Regions from separate parts of the Paenibacillus sp. FSL H7-0756 genome, predicted to be linked through region 1. Evidence: riboswitches for the same ligand, from Rfam matches in the RefSeq annotation. Region 1 holds a riboswitch; each other region holds the start of a gene.
What was found. Region 1 has a riboswitch for thiamine pyrophosphate ahead of NST04_RS32910 (thiamine phosphate synthase). Riboswitches for the same ligand answer to the same signal wherever they lie in the genome.
Positions count from the first base shown of each region.

Region 2: linked by a shared signal. The riboswitch ahead of NST04_RS22325 (ABC transporter ATP-binding protein) and the one ahead of NST04_RS32910 (thiamine phosphate synthase) in region 1 are both predicted to bind thiamine pyrophosphate.
Region 3: linked by a shared signal. The riboswitch ahead of thiC (phosphomethylpyrimidine synthase ThiC) and the one ahead of NST04_RS32910 (thiamine phosphate synthase) in region 1 are both predicted to bind thiamine pyrophosphate.

Region 1 is NZ_JBBOVT010000003.1:1,633,891-1,638,141, reverse strand. It holds gene NST04_RS32920 (thiazole synthase) at 30-794, opposite strand; gene thiS (sulfur carrier protein ThiS) at 825-1,028, opposite strand; gene NST04_RS32910 (thiamine phosphate synthase) at 1,068-1,691, opposite strand; TPP riboswitch at 1,821-1,923, opposite strand; gene NST04_RS32905 (hypothetical protein) at 1,979-2,515, opposite strand; gene NST04_RS32900 (SDR family oxidoreductase) at 2,675-3,547, opposite strand; gene NST04_RS32895 (amidohydrolase family protein) at 3,838-4,251, shown strand, end outside.
Region 2 is NZ_JBBOVT010000002.1:1,304,981-1,309,231, reverse strand. It holds gene NST04_RS22335 (ABC transporter substrate-binding protein) at 1-198, opposite strand, end outside; gene NST04_RS22330 (ABC transporter permease) at 195-971, opposite strand; gene NST04_RS22325 (ABC transporter ATP-binding protein) at 952-1,722, opposite strand; TPP riboswitch at 1,856-1,958, opposite strand; gene NST04_RS22320 (TetR/AcrR family transcriptional regulator) at 2,025-2,681, opposite strand; gene NST04_RS22315 (DHA2 family efflux MFS transporter permease subunit) at 2,833-4,251, shown strand, end outside.
Region 3 is NZ_JBBOVT010000001.1:651,311-655,561, reverse strand. It holds gene NST04_RS02795 (tetratricopeptide repeat protein) at 1-713, shown strand, start outside; gene trxB (thioredoxin-disulfide reductase) at 762-1,715, shown strand; TPP riboswitch at 1,765-1,871, shown strand; gene thiC (phosphomethylpyrimidine synthase ThiC) at 2,024-3,724, shown strand; gene NST04_RS02780 (DUF1858 domain-containing protein) at 3,888-4,115, shown strand; gene NST04_RS02775 (DUF438 domain-containing protein) at 4,130-4,251, shown strand, end outside.

The DNA.
Region 1 (4,251 bases):
AACCGTTCCTCTCCTCCCTATTCCATCTGTCAGGCCAAGAATCCGGTCAACGGTGAAGAGGCTGCCGCCGTCTCCTCCACAGGGCCCAGTCCGGCGAGATAAGCTTTGCGCCCGGCGGATACCGCATCACGGAAGGCTTCTGCCATCAGCAGCGGATCTGAGGCGGTGGCAATCGCTGTATTGAGCAGGACCGCAGCAGCGCCCATCTCCATCGCCTCAGCCGCCTCGGACGGTCTGCCGATTCCGGCATCCACGATCACCGGCAGATCCGTCTCGGAGATCAGAATCCGGATCAGCTCCTTGGTCTGCAGCCCGCGGTTGGACCCGATCGGTGCCCCTAGCGGCATCACAGCCGCAGCCCCCGCTGCCTTCAGCCGCAGGGCAGCGGACAGATCAGGACTCATGTACGGAAGCACCACGAAGCCCTCTGCTGCAAGGATCTCGGTCGCCCGGATGGTCTCCATGTTATCCGGCAGCAAGTATTTCTGGTCATTGATGACCTCAATCTTCACCCAGTTTCCCAGCCCCGCCGATCTCGCCAGCCGGGCAATACGTACCGCCTCTTCTGCGGTGCGCGCACCAGAGGTATTAGGCAGTAAAGTCATATGGGATGGAATATGGCTGACAATATTGTCACTGCTCTCCGGGTCCACCCGGCGCAGGGCAACGGTAATGACCTGTGAGCCTGAGCGCGTAATGACCTCGGGAATAAGAGTGTTACGGCTGTATTTTCCGGTGCCAATGAATAGTCTGCTGGTTAGAGTCACGCCGCCAATCATCAATGGATCTTGCATCTTAACGCCTCCTGGGATAAGTCTTTGTGTTCAGCCTCCGCCTACAAAATGAACCAGCTCAATCCGGTCCCCTTCATTCAGTAACGTATCGCCATAAACCTCTCTTCCGGCAAGCTCGCCGTTCAGCTCGACAATGACCAGCTTCCCGGCCCACTCGGGCCGGGCCAGCAGATCCGCCAGCGTCCGGCAGCTCTCTTCCACCCTCTGGCGGGTACCGTTAACGGTCACAATCATGCCTGTTCACCTCCTGCTGTGCCTTTTACTTGATCCATATCATGGGTTACAAGACTGCTCTGCCGCCCTGTGAACCGCTTCCCTATAAGCACGGGCTGCTGCCACCGGGTCAGGAGCTCCGCAGATCCCCGACATGACAGCAATGCCAGCCGCCCCTTGGGCCAGCACCGCTCCGGCATTGCCCGGGGTAATCCCTCCGAGCGCAATCAGCGGTATGCGGCTCCAGCGGACAGCCTCGGCCAGCTGCTCCAGTCCGCGTGCCTGCTGTCCGGGCTTGCAGGCCGTAGGGAACACATGCCCGTAGAGGCAGAAGTCTGCTCCCTGCCTTCCAGCTTCCGCCGCCTCTTCCTGCGAGTGGACCGATCTGCCGATCCGCAGGCCCGGTGCAAGGCCGCGCACTGCGGCTGGCGGGAGGCTATGCCAGGCTAACTGTACACCGCCTGCCCCGGCGGCCAGGGCAACATCGATCCTATCATTAATGACCAGCTTCGATGGCGGTACTCCGGCCTGAAGCATCTGCTGCGCCGCCGCCAGCAGTTCGCGGGCGGGCATGGATTTTTCGCGGAGCTGGATATAATCCACCATAGAATGCACCGCCGCGGCCCATTCAGCCAGCGCTTCAGGCGGTAGCCGCCCATCCGAGACCGCATGAATTTCGTACAACGACCTTCCCCTCCCGTCTGTTCCAGCTCACTCTGCACCACTCCACAACACAAAAAAGACCGCCCCCCGTAAAGGAAGCAGTCTGGAATAGAAACAGGAATACCGGCACTTGCCGTATACCCCCGCTGCAATATTCGTTCTCCACTTCCCTACGCTGGTATAAACCAGATCAGGTTCAAAGGGTCCAGGCAACTACGCCCGTCTCAGCCTTGCGGCACCCCTAGTGATCGTTCTATGCGGTTGTTTCGTCTTGCTTGTTGTATATTAGCATATTATTCCTCTTAGGGCTATTCTTTCGTAGATTTTACTTCAATTACAAAAACCACAGATGAACTCCCTTCTGAAAATTTACCATCCTCGGTTGTCCAGAATGCTGATATGCCATAGTAATAAACGCCTTGTTCTTTTGGAGCATTAAAAGAGCCGTTCTGCAATGGAATTTGCACTTCTTTATCATCGGCAAATTGCTGAACGGTTAACCCGCCGGGTGCCGGTTTATAAGTAAAAGCAACATGGATCCCCCCCTCAGGTTCTATAACAGTGGGAGTAACCCCCTGTACCATGGATTGTCCTCCTATATAATCCGCACATCCTAATTTCCCCCAGCAATAGCTGCTTTGGGTAACCGGAATTTGGGTTTTCCCGGAAGTAACAAGGGGTAGCGGCGGTGATTCCTGTGTAATTCTAACCCCAATGCTTTTTGCCTTTCCTTCCAATCTTGTATTTGCCACAAGTCTCCCTGCAAAAGGAGTCAAGTAAATGAACACTACCAGAAAAACAAAAATCCCCGCTGCAGATAGAATGAATCCTTTTTTTCTAAGCATCCCAATCCCCTTTTCATATCCAATTAACTAAATAGACGGAAATATATTGTAATAGTTACAAGCGCAGAAAAAAAGCCTGCCGGCAAGCGGTTAGGCTTTTTTAAAAATAGAATTTATATGTTGCACACAAATCTGCATCCAGATCTTATTCTACACCCATCAGCCGTTGACAACCTCGCCGCCGTTCACATGCATCACCTGTCCGCTCACATAGGAGGAATCGTCCGAGGCCAGGTATACATAAGCCGGTGCCAGCTCTTCAGGCTGTCCCGGGCGCTTCATCGGCTGGGTGCCGCCGAACTCACTGACCTTCTTCGCGTCAAAGGTTGACGGAATCAGCGGGGTCCAGATCGGTCCAGGCGCTACCGCGTTCACGCGGATGCCTTTATCGGCCAGATTCATCGACAGCGAACGGGTGAAGCTGAGAATCGCTCCCTTGGTGGACGAATAGTCCAGCAGCTGCGGGCTGCCGCGATACGCCGTGATGGAGGTGGTGTTTATGATCGTAGCACCTTTTTTAAGATGAGGCATGGCTGCCTTGGTCAGATAGAACATGGAGAAAATATTCGTCCGGAACGTACGCTCCAGCTGCTCTGCCGTAATGTCCTCAATCTTATCCTGCGGATGCTGCTCTGCCGCGTTGTTGATCAGAATGTCGAGCTTGCCGAGTCCTTCAACGGTTTGACGAATCAGGCTCTGACAGAAGCATTCGTCCCCAATATCCCCGGCGATCAGAATGCATGTTCTGCCCTCCTGCTCCACCTGGCGCTTGGTCTCTTCCGCATCCTCATGCTCGTTCAAGTAGGAGATCACTACATCCGCTCCCTCCTTGGCAAAATGAACGGCAACCGCACGCCCGATCCCGCTGTCGCCTCCGGTAATGAGCGCGGCCTTGCCCAGCAGCTTGCCTGCTGCCTTATACGCCGGTGTCTCAAACTCCGGGAGCGGGTTCATCTCACTCTCAATTCCCGGGCGTTGATCCTGTACCTGCGGGGGCAGGGTTTTGACAGGTTGTTTGTTAGTGTCTGGCATAATCCATTCTCCTTTCGCTGTCCACAGTAATGTTGATTAATCATGTTAGCATGGCTTAAGGTCTGGTGTTTATGCATCAGGCAGTGTGCCTGCTTGGCTGTACGTTATGTTACTTACCACACTTGGCAGCCGCCCAAACAACCAATCTTCATTCACCGGCACCTGTTGCGGAACGATAGTACGGTAAGCAACGAACGTTTCCAAAAAGAATATTATCTATATCCGCTAGGGGGAAAGCCCTATACTTTGTGAGGAAAGACAACTACCTTAACGGAGAGGACGCTTCCACCATGGGAAATGAGCGCATCTTGCTGGTGAACGGAACGGTAATCGATGGAACCGGACGGCCGCCGCTGCATCATACAAACATTGAGATTGTTAATGGCCGCTTCGGCACCATAACACAGCAAAGTGACATTAACGGGAGATCCGGGCCTGACTCCGCAACTAAAGTGATCGACCTGGAGGGTCTGTTCGTTTTGCCGGGGTTCATTCACACCCATGCCCATACAAGCTTCAAGTACATACAGAATGAGCCGCTGCACGGATATCATACGGAATATTTGGCCGCGTGCCTTGCAGAAGGAATTACTACGATCCGCGATGAGGGAATGACTACGGCAGCATCGATTGACGATGTAGTCACACATACGCGGCAGCTGGAGAGCGGTGCTTTTCCCAGAATTCTTACGTCTGGCAAGGTC
Region 2 (4,251 bases), on a different contig from region 1:
ATACCAGTCGAGCATAATCGTTAGCTTATGGGCTGCTTCTTCAGCTCCAGTACCAGCCGGGGAGCCGGAGGCCGCCGGATTGTTCGTATTGGCGCAGCCTGCCAGGACAGGCAGCATACAGAGGAGCAGAGCGGACAGCAGCATGGCTGGCCTTGAAATTGCATGGTGCAGATAACGGGCATAGCGGATAGTAATCATGAATAACGTCCTCTTTTCTTCAGAATAATCTTCTCCAGTGCGGCGACTGCCAGAAACAGCAGGATACCGAGTAGAGATAATAAGACAACAGCGGCGAACATCTTGGCGCTCTGCAGATTCCCGGCCATTCTGCGGCTGAAATAGCCCAGCCCCCGGCTGCCCCCAAGCCATTCCCCGATCGTTGCACCAATCACACAGTACACAGCAGACAGCTTCAGTCCGGAGAAAAAAGAGGGCAAAGCCAGCGGAACGCCCACCTTCCCGAGAATCTGCCAGCGGCTCGCGCCGTAGGTAAGCAGGAGCTCCCGGTAAGCGTCCGTGTTCTTGGACAATCCGTCATAGGTGCCGATGACCACCGGGAAGAAAGCAGTCAGGAAGACAACGGCGACCTTGCTCCACAAGGTATAGCCGAACCACATGATGAACAGGGGCGAGAGGGCGATCAGCGGAACCGTCTGGCTGATGATCAGCAGCGGATACAGTGCCTTGGCCAGCGGACTGAACAGGTGCATGGCGATCCCCAGCAGGCTGCCGCAGATCACTGACAATGCGAAGCCTGTGAGTACCTCCAGCAGAGTAGCAGGCAGATGCACCCCGAATAACAAGCGGCGTTCCTCCAGCAAAGCCATGCAGATCGCAGACGGAGCCGGAAGAATGAAGGGAGGAATCAGGCCCAGCCGGGCTACTGACTCCCAGACCGCAAGCGCCAGCAGGGCGAGCAGGGCCGCCGGACCGTAATGCTGGAGCAATCTTCTAGGAGCGGCGGTTCTCATATAGCTTCAGCTCCAATTCCTGGCGCAGGGCGGCGAACTGCGGTTCATAGTTCAGACTGTGATGACGCGGACGGGGGAGACCGGCTGAGAATTCCTGCATCCCGCTGCCCTCTCTGCCGGTCATTAGATAGATTCTGTCACTGAGCAAGAGCGCCTCTTCCAGGTCATGGGTGATGAACAGCACCGTTTTGTCCAGCTCCGCCCATAACTCCAGCAGCCAACGCTGCAGCGAGCGCTTCGTAATGGCATCGAGCGCCCCGAACGGCTCATCGAGCAGCAGCAGGTCGTTTCCGGCCGCCACGGTGCGGAGGACCGCCACGCGCTGCCGCATTCCGCCCGACAGCTCCTGCGGATAAGCCGCTTCGGTCCCGTCAAGGCCGAAGCGGCGCAGCAGGGTGCGGATCTCGGCAATAGCGGCTGCTTTGGGCCGGCTGCGCTTGAGCTCCCAGGGCAGCAGACAATTGTCCAGTACGGTGCGCCAGGGCAGAAGAAGATCCTGCTGGGGCATGTAGGCCACACTGCCCAGCCTCTTCGCAGCTGCAGAGGACTCGGCTCCGTTCAGCATAATCCTGCCGCTGCCCGGCTCCAGCAGACCGGCGATGATTTTGAACAAGGTGCTTTTGCCGCATCCGCTTCCGCCTACGACAGAGATGAATTCGCCGCGCTGCACATTCATGGACAGCTCTGAGAAGACGGGGGTCCGGGACGAACCGGTCCCGAAGGCATAGGACAGATTGCTAATATTGATCATAAGACTATGTACGAAGCCTCCTTGAAATTGGTATAGATACTGTGCGGAGCACAAAAAAAGCCCCATTCATTCCCGGAGGCAATGAATGGGGCGGAAGGTACAGTCAGCTGCGGCCCTGTGACGGGAACCACTGATACATTCTGCTCCACTTCCCTCCGCTGGTATGATCCAGATCAGGTTCAAAGGGTCCGGAGCTTAAGCTCCGTCTCAGTCGGCCGACTCCCCTAGTGAATAATGTTGCTATTGAATTCGTAATTGCTACTTAATATACCACAAATTTCCCTCTTGTAAAGGGCAGGCGGTCAGCGCTTCGCCAGACCGGTCACGAACAAAGTGACGATGCCCCTGGAGATGTCCAGCTTGGAGGAGTGGTGCCGCTTCTGCTCATACAGGTACAGATCGGGACTGAGGATAGAGATTAAGGCCGTGGCCGCAAAGGCCGGATCAATGTCAATAATCTCACCACCTGCCGCAGCGCGCTCCAGCAGCTCTGTCATCATCACGCCCAGCCGCTGAAAAAAAGGATGCTCAAACTGGGTCAGCTGCTTCTTGCCGGTGAACTCGGCTTTGATCATATTCAGCAACTCGGCATATTGCTCTATGAAATCGGCAATCTGCTCAATGCTGCTCTGCAGCTGAGCGAGAGCCGGGGCTTCGCCGGCACTGGCAGCCACCTGCTGCTCCAGCCCGGACAGGAATTGGTCTGCGCTGCCCTTCAGCAGGGCAGAACAGATCTCACCCTTATCTGTGAAACGGCGGTACAGGGAGCCTTGCCCTATGCCTGCCCGCTTGGCAATGCTGTACATGCTGACCGCCTCAAGTCCGCTCTCGGTGAACAACTGGCGGGCAGCTTCAAGAATCCGCTGTACATAAGGATCGGCGGACATGGGCGAAGCGGATTCTATGGCTTGCGAAGCTGACGGCTGGAGCTGTGCAGCGTCGGTGTCTGGCTTTTTCATGAGAACCCCTTTCAGAAAAGAATTGACACAACGGACAATTGTCCGTAGACTATGAATTGCACTTACGGACAGTTGTCCGTTCACTCATTATATAGAACAATCTGCCCGCAGGTCAATGAAGAACGCGGACAGCTTTAGGAGGAGAAGAGACATGGATCAGACCTTGAAGCAGGAAGCCGATTTCCGGCTGTCCAGCATTCTGGTTCCGCTGCTGGCCATTATTGCCGGAGTATTTATGGTTGTGCTGGACAGTACGGCGATGAACGTAGCCTTGTCCAGGCTGGTGGTGGATTTCAAGACGGATCTGCATACGCTGCAGTGGGTAGTTACCGGATATATGCTGGCCCAGGCTTCAGTTATCCCGTTGTCAGGCTGGCTGTCTGACCGGTTCGGGGCCAAGACAGTCTTCCTGACGGCGGTAATTGTGTTTACGATAGGCTCGATTCTGTGCGCTACACCAAGCAGCGCCGAATGGCTGATTGTTTTCCGGGTCATTCAGGGACTGGGCGGCGGCTGTGTGCTCCCTGTAGGGATGGCCTATGTGTACAGACTGGCTCCCAAAAGCAAGGTTGGCGTAGTCATGGGCATTATGGGCATTCCCGTCCTGTTCGCACCGGCTATTGGTCCGGTATTGTCGGGCTGGCTGGTTGAATACCATTCCTGGCGCTGGATCTTTCTCATTAATATTCCGATTGGCATCATTGCGGTGCTGATTGGACTGCGCAAGCTGCCGAATGCGGCGAAGAACAGCGTGCCCGGCATGGATAAGCTAGGTATGGTTCTTGGCCCGCTGGCTTTTGCTTCGCTCACTTACGGAGTTAGCCAAGGCGCTCAGAGCTGGACCTCCGAGAAAACGCTGATCGGGCTGCTGCTGGGCGCTGTGGCGCTAATCGCTTTTGTCATCGCAGAGCTGCGCTCCAAGACACCGCTGCTGGAGCTGCGGATTCTGAAATCTGTAGATTTCACGACAGGAATCATCGTGCAATGGATCGCCCAATTCGGCTTATACGGCGCGTTATTCCTGCTCCCGCAATTTCTGCAGCAGGCCCGCGGCTTCGGCGCATTTGATACCGGTCTGACGCTGCTGCCGCAGGCGATCGCTTCCGGGCTGATGATGCCTATTGCCGGGATACTGTTCGACCGGATAGGTGTGCGCTGGCTCGTGGTCTGCGGCCTCAGTCTGGTCTCCGGCGCGTTATTCCAGTATTCCCATGTGGATCTTACCACGCAGAGCCGCGATTTGATTCTTCCGCTGATCATGTGCGGGGCCGGCATGGGTATGATGATGATGCCAATGAACACGCATCTGCTCAACAAGGCGCCAAGCCATCTGGTGAACCGGGTAACCTCGCTGACGAACTCGATGCAGCAGGTAATTACTTCGCTGGCCGTCTCGACGCTGGTTACCATTCTGACCGCAAGAACAACGGCGCGCGGCATAGAGATGCAGGAAGCGGCGGCGGCTGCCGGGAAAAGCACCGCAGGCGCTTCACAGCAAGCGCTGCTGCTGGCTAAGCAAACCGTATTATCTCAGGGCTTCGCGGACACGTTCCACATTATGATGTTTGTC
Region 3 (4,251 bases), on a different contig from region 1:
TGGGGATGCTTGAAGCAACGGTGCCGTTCCATCAGGAGCATGTTTTCAAAATGGCTACAACTATGGGTATCCTCGGCCGGCATACCGCCGCTTACAGCCATTTCCGCCGTCTGCTGAAGGATGAGGAGGTCGCCGGAGACGCCGGCCTGTATCATTACTGTGCGGCGGCGGCAAGCAATAGCGGAAGACATGATGAGGCGCTGCGCTGCTGGAGACAGGCAGCCAAGCTGGACCCTGCTTCCGCTGTCCCGGCGTTCTTCCTGTCCCAGCTCCAGCAGGTCCGGGCAGAAGGACATCCGATGCCTACTGTCAGCTATAATTATCAGCTGCCCTTCCAGGAGCAGCTGAAGCAGTGGAAGGGCAATACAGGCAGGTTCACTGAAGAAGTGCGGAATAATCCGCTGCTGCGCGCCTCGTTCTTCTGGGCGCTACGCTACGGCGATTCCGCTACGAAGCTCCAGGTGACCGAGGCGCTGCGCTGGATTGAGGACGAGGAGATGTCCGAGGTGCTGCGCGGAGTTCTGGAGCAGGAGCCGCTGCAGGAGGACCGCCTGCAGGAGGCAGCATTGTTCAGCCTCCAGCGGCTGATCGGGGAGAACCTGAATGAAGCCGGCAGCTCGCCGGGTGAAGAGCAGGAGCCTGTGGCTGCTCCCGGACCCAAGGGGATACTGCCCGGAACCGGCGGCTTAACGCCGTCCACTACCCGTATTTGAAGCCATTGTTGTTCTAAGACACACACCACTTGTAAGGAGGCCAATGTAATGTACAAAACGATTGTAATCGGAACAGGCCCGGCCGGGCTGACAGCCGCGATTTATCTGGCGCGTGCGAACCTGAGCCCGCTGGTAATTGAAGGCTTGCAGCCGGGAGGACAGCTGACAACGACGACAGAAGTGGAGAACTTTCCAGGCTTCCCTGAAGGGATTCTGGGTCCTGACCTGATGGACAATATGCGCAAGCAGGCGGAACGCTTCGGCGCTGAATTCAAGAACGGCTGGGTGGAGTCGGTGGACTTCTCACAGCGCCCGTTCAAAGTAACCGTGGACGGGATGGGTGTACTGGAAGCAGAGTCGGTTATTATTTCAACCGGGGCTTCTGCAAGATATCTGGGCATCCCGGGCGAGCAGGAGAATGTGGGACGCGGGGTCAGCACCTGTGCGACCTGTGACGGCTTCTTTTTCCGTAATAAAAAGATTGTCGTCGTCGGCGGCGGAGACTCCGCCATGGAGGAAGCCAGCTTCCTGACCCGCTTTGCGTCCAGCGTAACGCTGGTTCACCGCCGTCCCGAGCTGCGTGCCTCGAAGATCATGCAGGACCGGGCGCGTGATAACAGCAAGGTAACCTGGGCTTTGAACCGCACCCCGGTGGAAGTAACGGTAGGAGAGACCGGAGTGAAGGGTCTTACGGTGCTTAATAATGAGACAGGTCTGACAGAGCTGGTAGAGGCAGACGGTGTGTTCGTAGCCATTGGACACACGCCGAACACAGCCTTCTTGGGCGGGCAGATTAATACGGATGCTAACGGCTATATCGTGGTGAACCCGGGTACCACCGAGACCAATATCCCTGGTGTATTCGCCTGCGGCGATGTGCAGGATACCCGTTACCGTCAAGCGATATCAGCAGCGGGAACCGGCTGTATGGCCGCCATGGATGCCGAGAAGTTCCTGGAAGGCACGATGGTGCACGACTGGAGCGAATCGCTGGACAAATAACGGGTTTACAAGAATTACCCGCACAGGTAAAATGTATTTAATTAGATAAGATACCCACTAGGGGAGCCTGAATAGGCTGAGACGGGAAAATTGAATTTCCGGACCCTTGAACCTGATCTGGATTATACCAGCGTAGGAAAGTGGAGTCGGACTTTTTTTGAATACAGTCTTATTTGGCTGTTCCTTTAATAAAGCCGCTCCAGGTGGAGCGGCTTTTTGATTTGTAAGAATCTATAGATTCTTCAGCTCAGTCTGCTGCGTGAAATCTTATCTGAAAAGCTCATTAGAGCCAATAGGAGGAGATTAGAATGCCAGAAATAATGAAGAACGGCGAGGTAGATCTGTCCGGATTCCCCGCCAGCCGTAAAGTGTATGTGGAGGGCTCACGCACGGATATCCGGGTTCCGATGCGGGAGATCAGCCTCAGCAGAACCGAAGGCGTTGCCGGGGAAGAGGAGAATGCTCCGCTGCGTGTCTATGACACAAGCGGTATTTATACGGATGCCGCGGAGGAGACGGACATTCGGAGAGGGCTGCCGCCGCACCGTTCAAGCTGGATCGCGGAGCGTGGTGATTCGGAGGAATACACCGGAAGGGCGGTCCGGCCGGAGGATAACGGAATCCGCAGAGAAGGGGCAGCTGCGGAAGCTTGTCCAGGACTGAGCAGGAATCCCCGGCGGGCCTATGCAGGCGGTAATGTGACCCAGCTGCATTATGCAAGGCAAGGGAGCATCACACCGGAAATGGAGTATATTGCGATCCGGGAGAATACCCGGCCGGAGTTCGTAAGGGATGAGGTGGCTGCGGGCCGTGCTATTATTCCGGCCAATATCAATCACCCGGAGAGCGAGCCGATGATTATCGGCCGTAACTTCCTGGTGAAGATCAATGCGAACATCGGAAATTCTGCGGTCACTTCTTCCATAGAAGAGGAAGTGGAGAAGATGCGCTGGGCAACCCGCTGGGGGGCTGACACCATTATGGATCTCTCCACCGGCTCCAAGATCCATACCACCCGGGAGTGGATTATCCGCAATTCTCCTGTGCCGGTCGGTACAGTGCCCTTATACCAGGCGCTGGAGAAGGTGAATGGCATTGCCGAGAACTTAACCTGGGAGCTCTACCGTGACACCCTGATTGAACAGGCGGAGCAGGGGGTGGATTACTTCACTATTCATGCAGGGGTGCTGCGGCGCTATATTCCGCTCACTGCCCGGAGAATGACCGGTATCGTCTCCCGGGGCGGATCGATTATGGCGGCCTGGTGCCTGGCCCATCAGCAGGAGAACTTCCTGTACACACACTTCGAAGACATATGTGAGATTATGAAGACATATGATGTGGCCTTCTCACTGGGGGATGGCCTGCGTCCCGGCTCTATCGCCGATGCCAATGACGAGGCTCAGTTCGCCGAGCTGGAGACGCTGGGAGAACTGACGCTACTAGCCTGGAAGCACGATGTTCAGGTCATGGTCGAAGGTCCGGGGCATGTGCCGCTGCACAAAATTAAGGAGAATATGGACAAGCAGCTTGAGATTTGCCGGGAGGCTCCTTTCTATACGCTCGGGCCGCTGACTACAGATATTGCACCCGGCTATGATCACATCACTTCAGCCATCGGAGCAGCGATGATCGGGGGGCTCGGAACAGCGATGCTGTGCTATGTTACCCCTAAGGAGCATTTAGGCCTGCCTGACAAGAATGATGTGCGCGAAGGCGTCATTACCTATAAAATTGCTGCACATGCCGCAGACCTCGCCAAGGGGCATCCGGGAGCGCAGGACCGGGACAATGCGCTGTCCAAGGCGCGGTTCGAGTTCCGCTGGCGCGACCAGTTCCATCTCTCCCTGGACCCGGAAAGGGCGCTTGCGTATCATGACGAGACCCTTCCGGCGGAGGGGGCGAAGCAGGCGCATTTCTGTTCGATGTGCGGACCTAAGTTCTGCAGCATGCGGATTTCGCATGATATCCGTAATTCCCATAGGGTGGAGCAAATCACTGTAACTTAGCTGCTAATACAGCGGAATCATAATATTCTTAGGCTATCCCCCAAGCTGAGCGGCTTGCGGGGATAGTCTTTTTACAGTTAGTGATTACAATCACAATCCACCCCCGTACCCTATGCTAAGCTGTTACCTGAGAAGGATTCTCATTAGTGAGGTGTGCAAAAGAATGAGCAAACCGTTGAAGCTGGATGAATCGGTCTTTGAGCTGGTAACCAGGCACCCGGAAGTGGTTGAGATCATGGTGGAGCTGGGGTTCCGTGATATTGCGAAGCCTGGAATGCTGCAGACTGCAGGACGATTCATGACCCTGTCCAAAGGAATGAAATTAAAGAAAATAGAGCTGGAAACTGTTCGGCTGGCCTTTCAGCAGCATGGTTTCGAGATTATAGAATAGAAGGGGAGATTACGATGAGCGAACTGATTAATAACCGCGAGGTCGATATTCCGGAACAGACGCGCCGCCAGGCTATGCTGAGAGAAATCATCAAGGAGCTTCATGCAGGCAAAAGTGTGGAAGAGGTCAAGGCGCG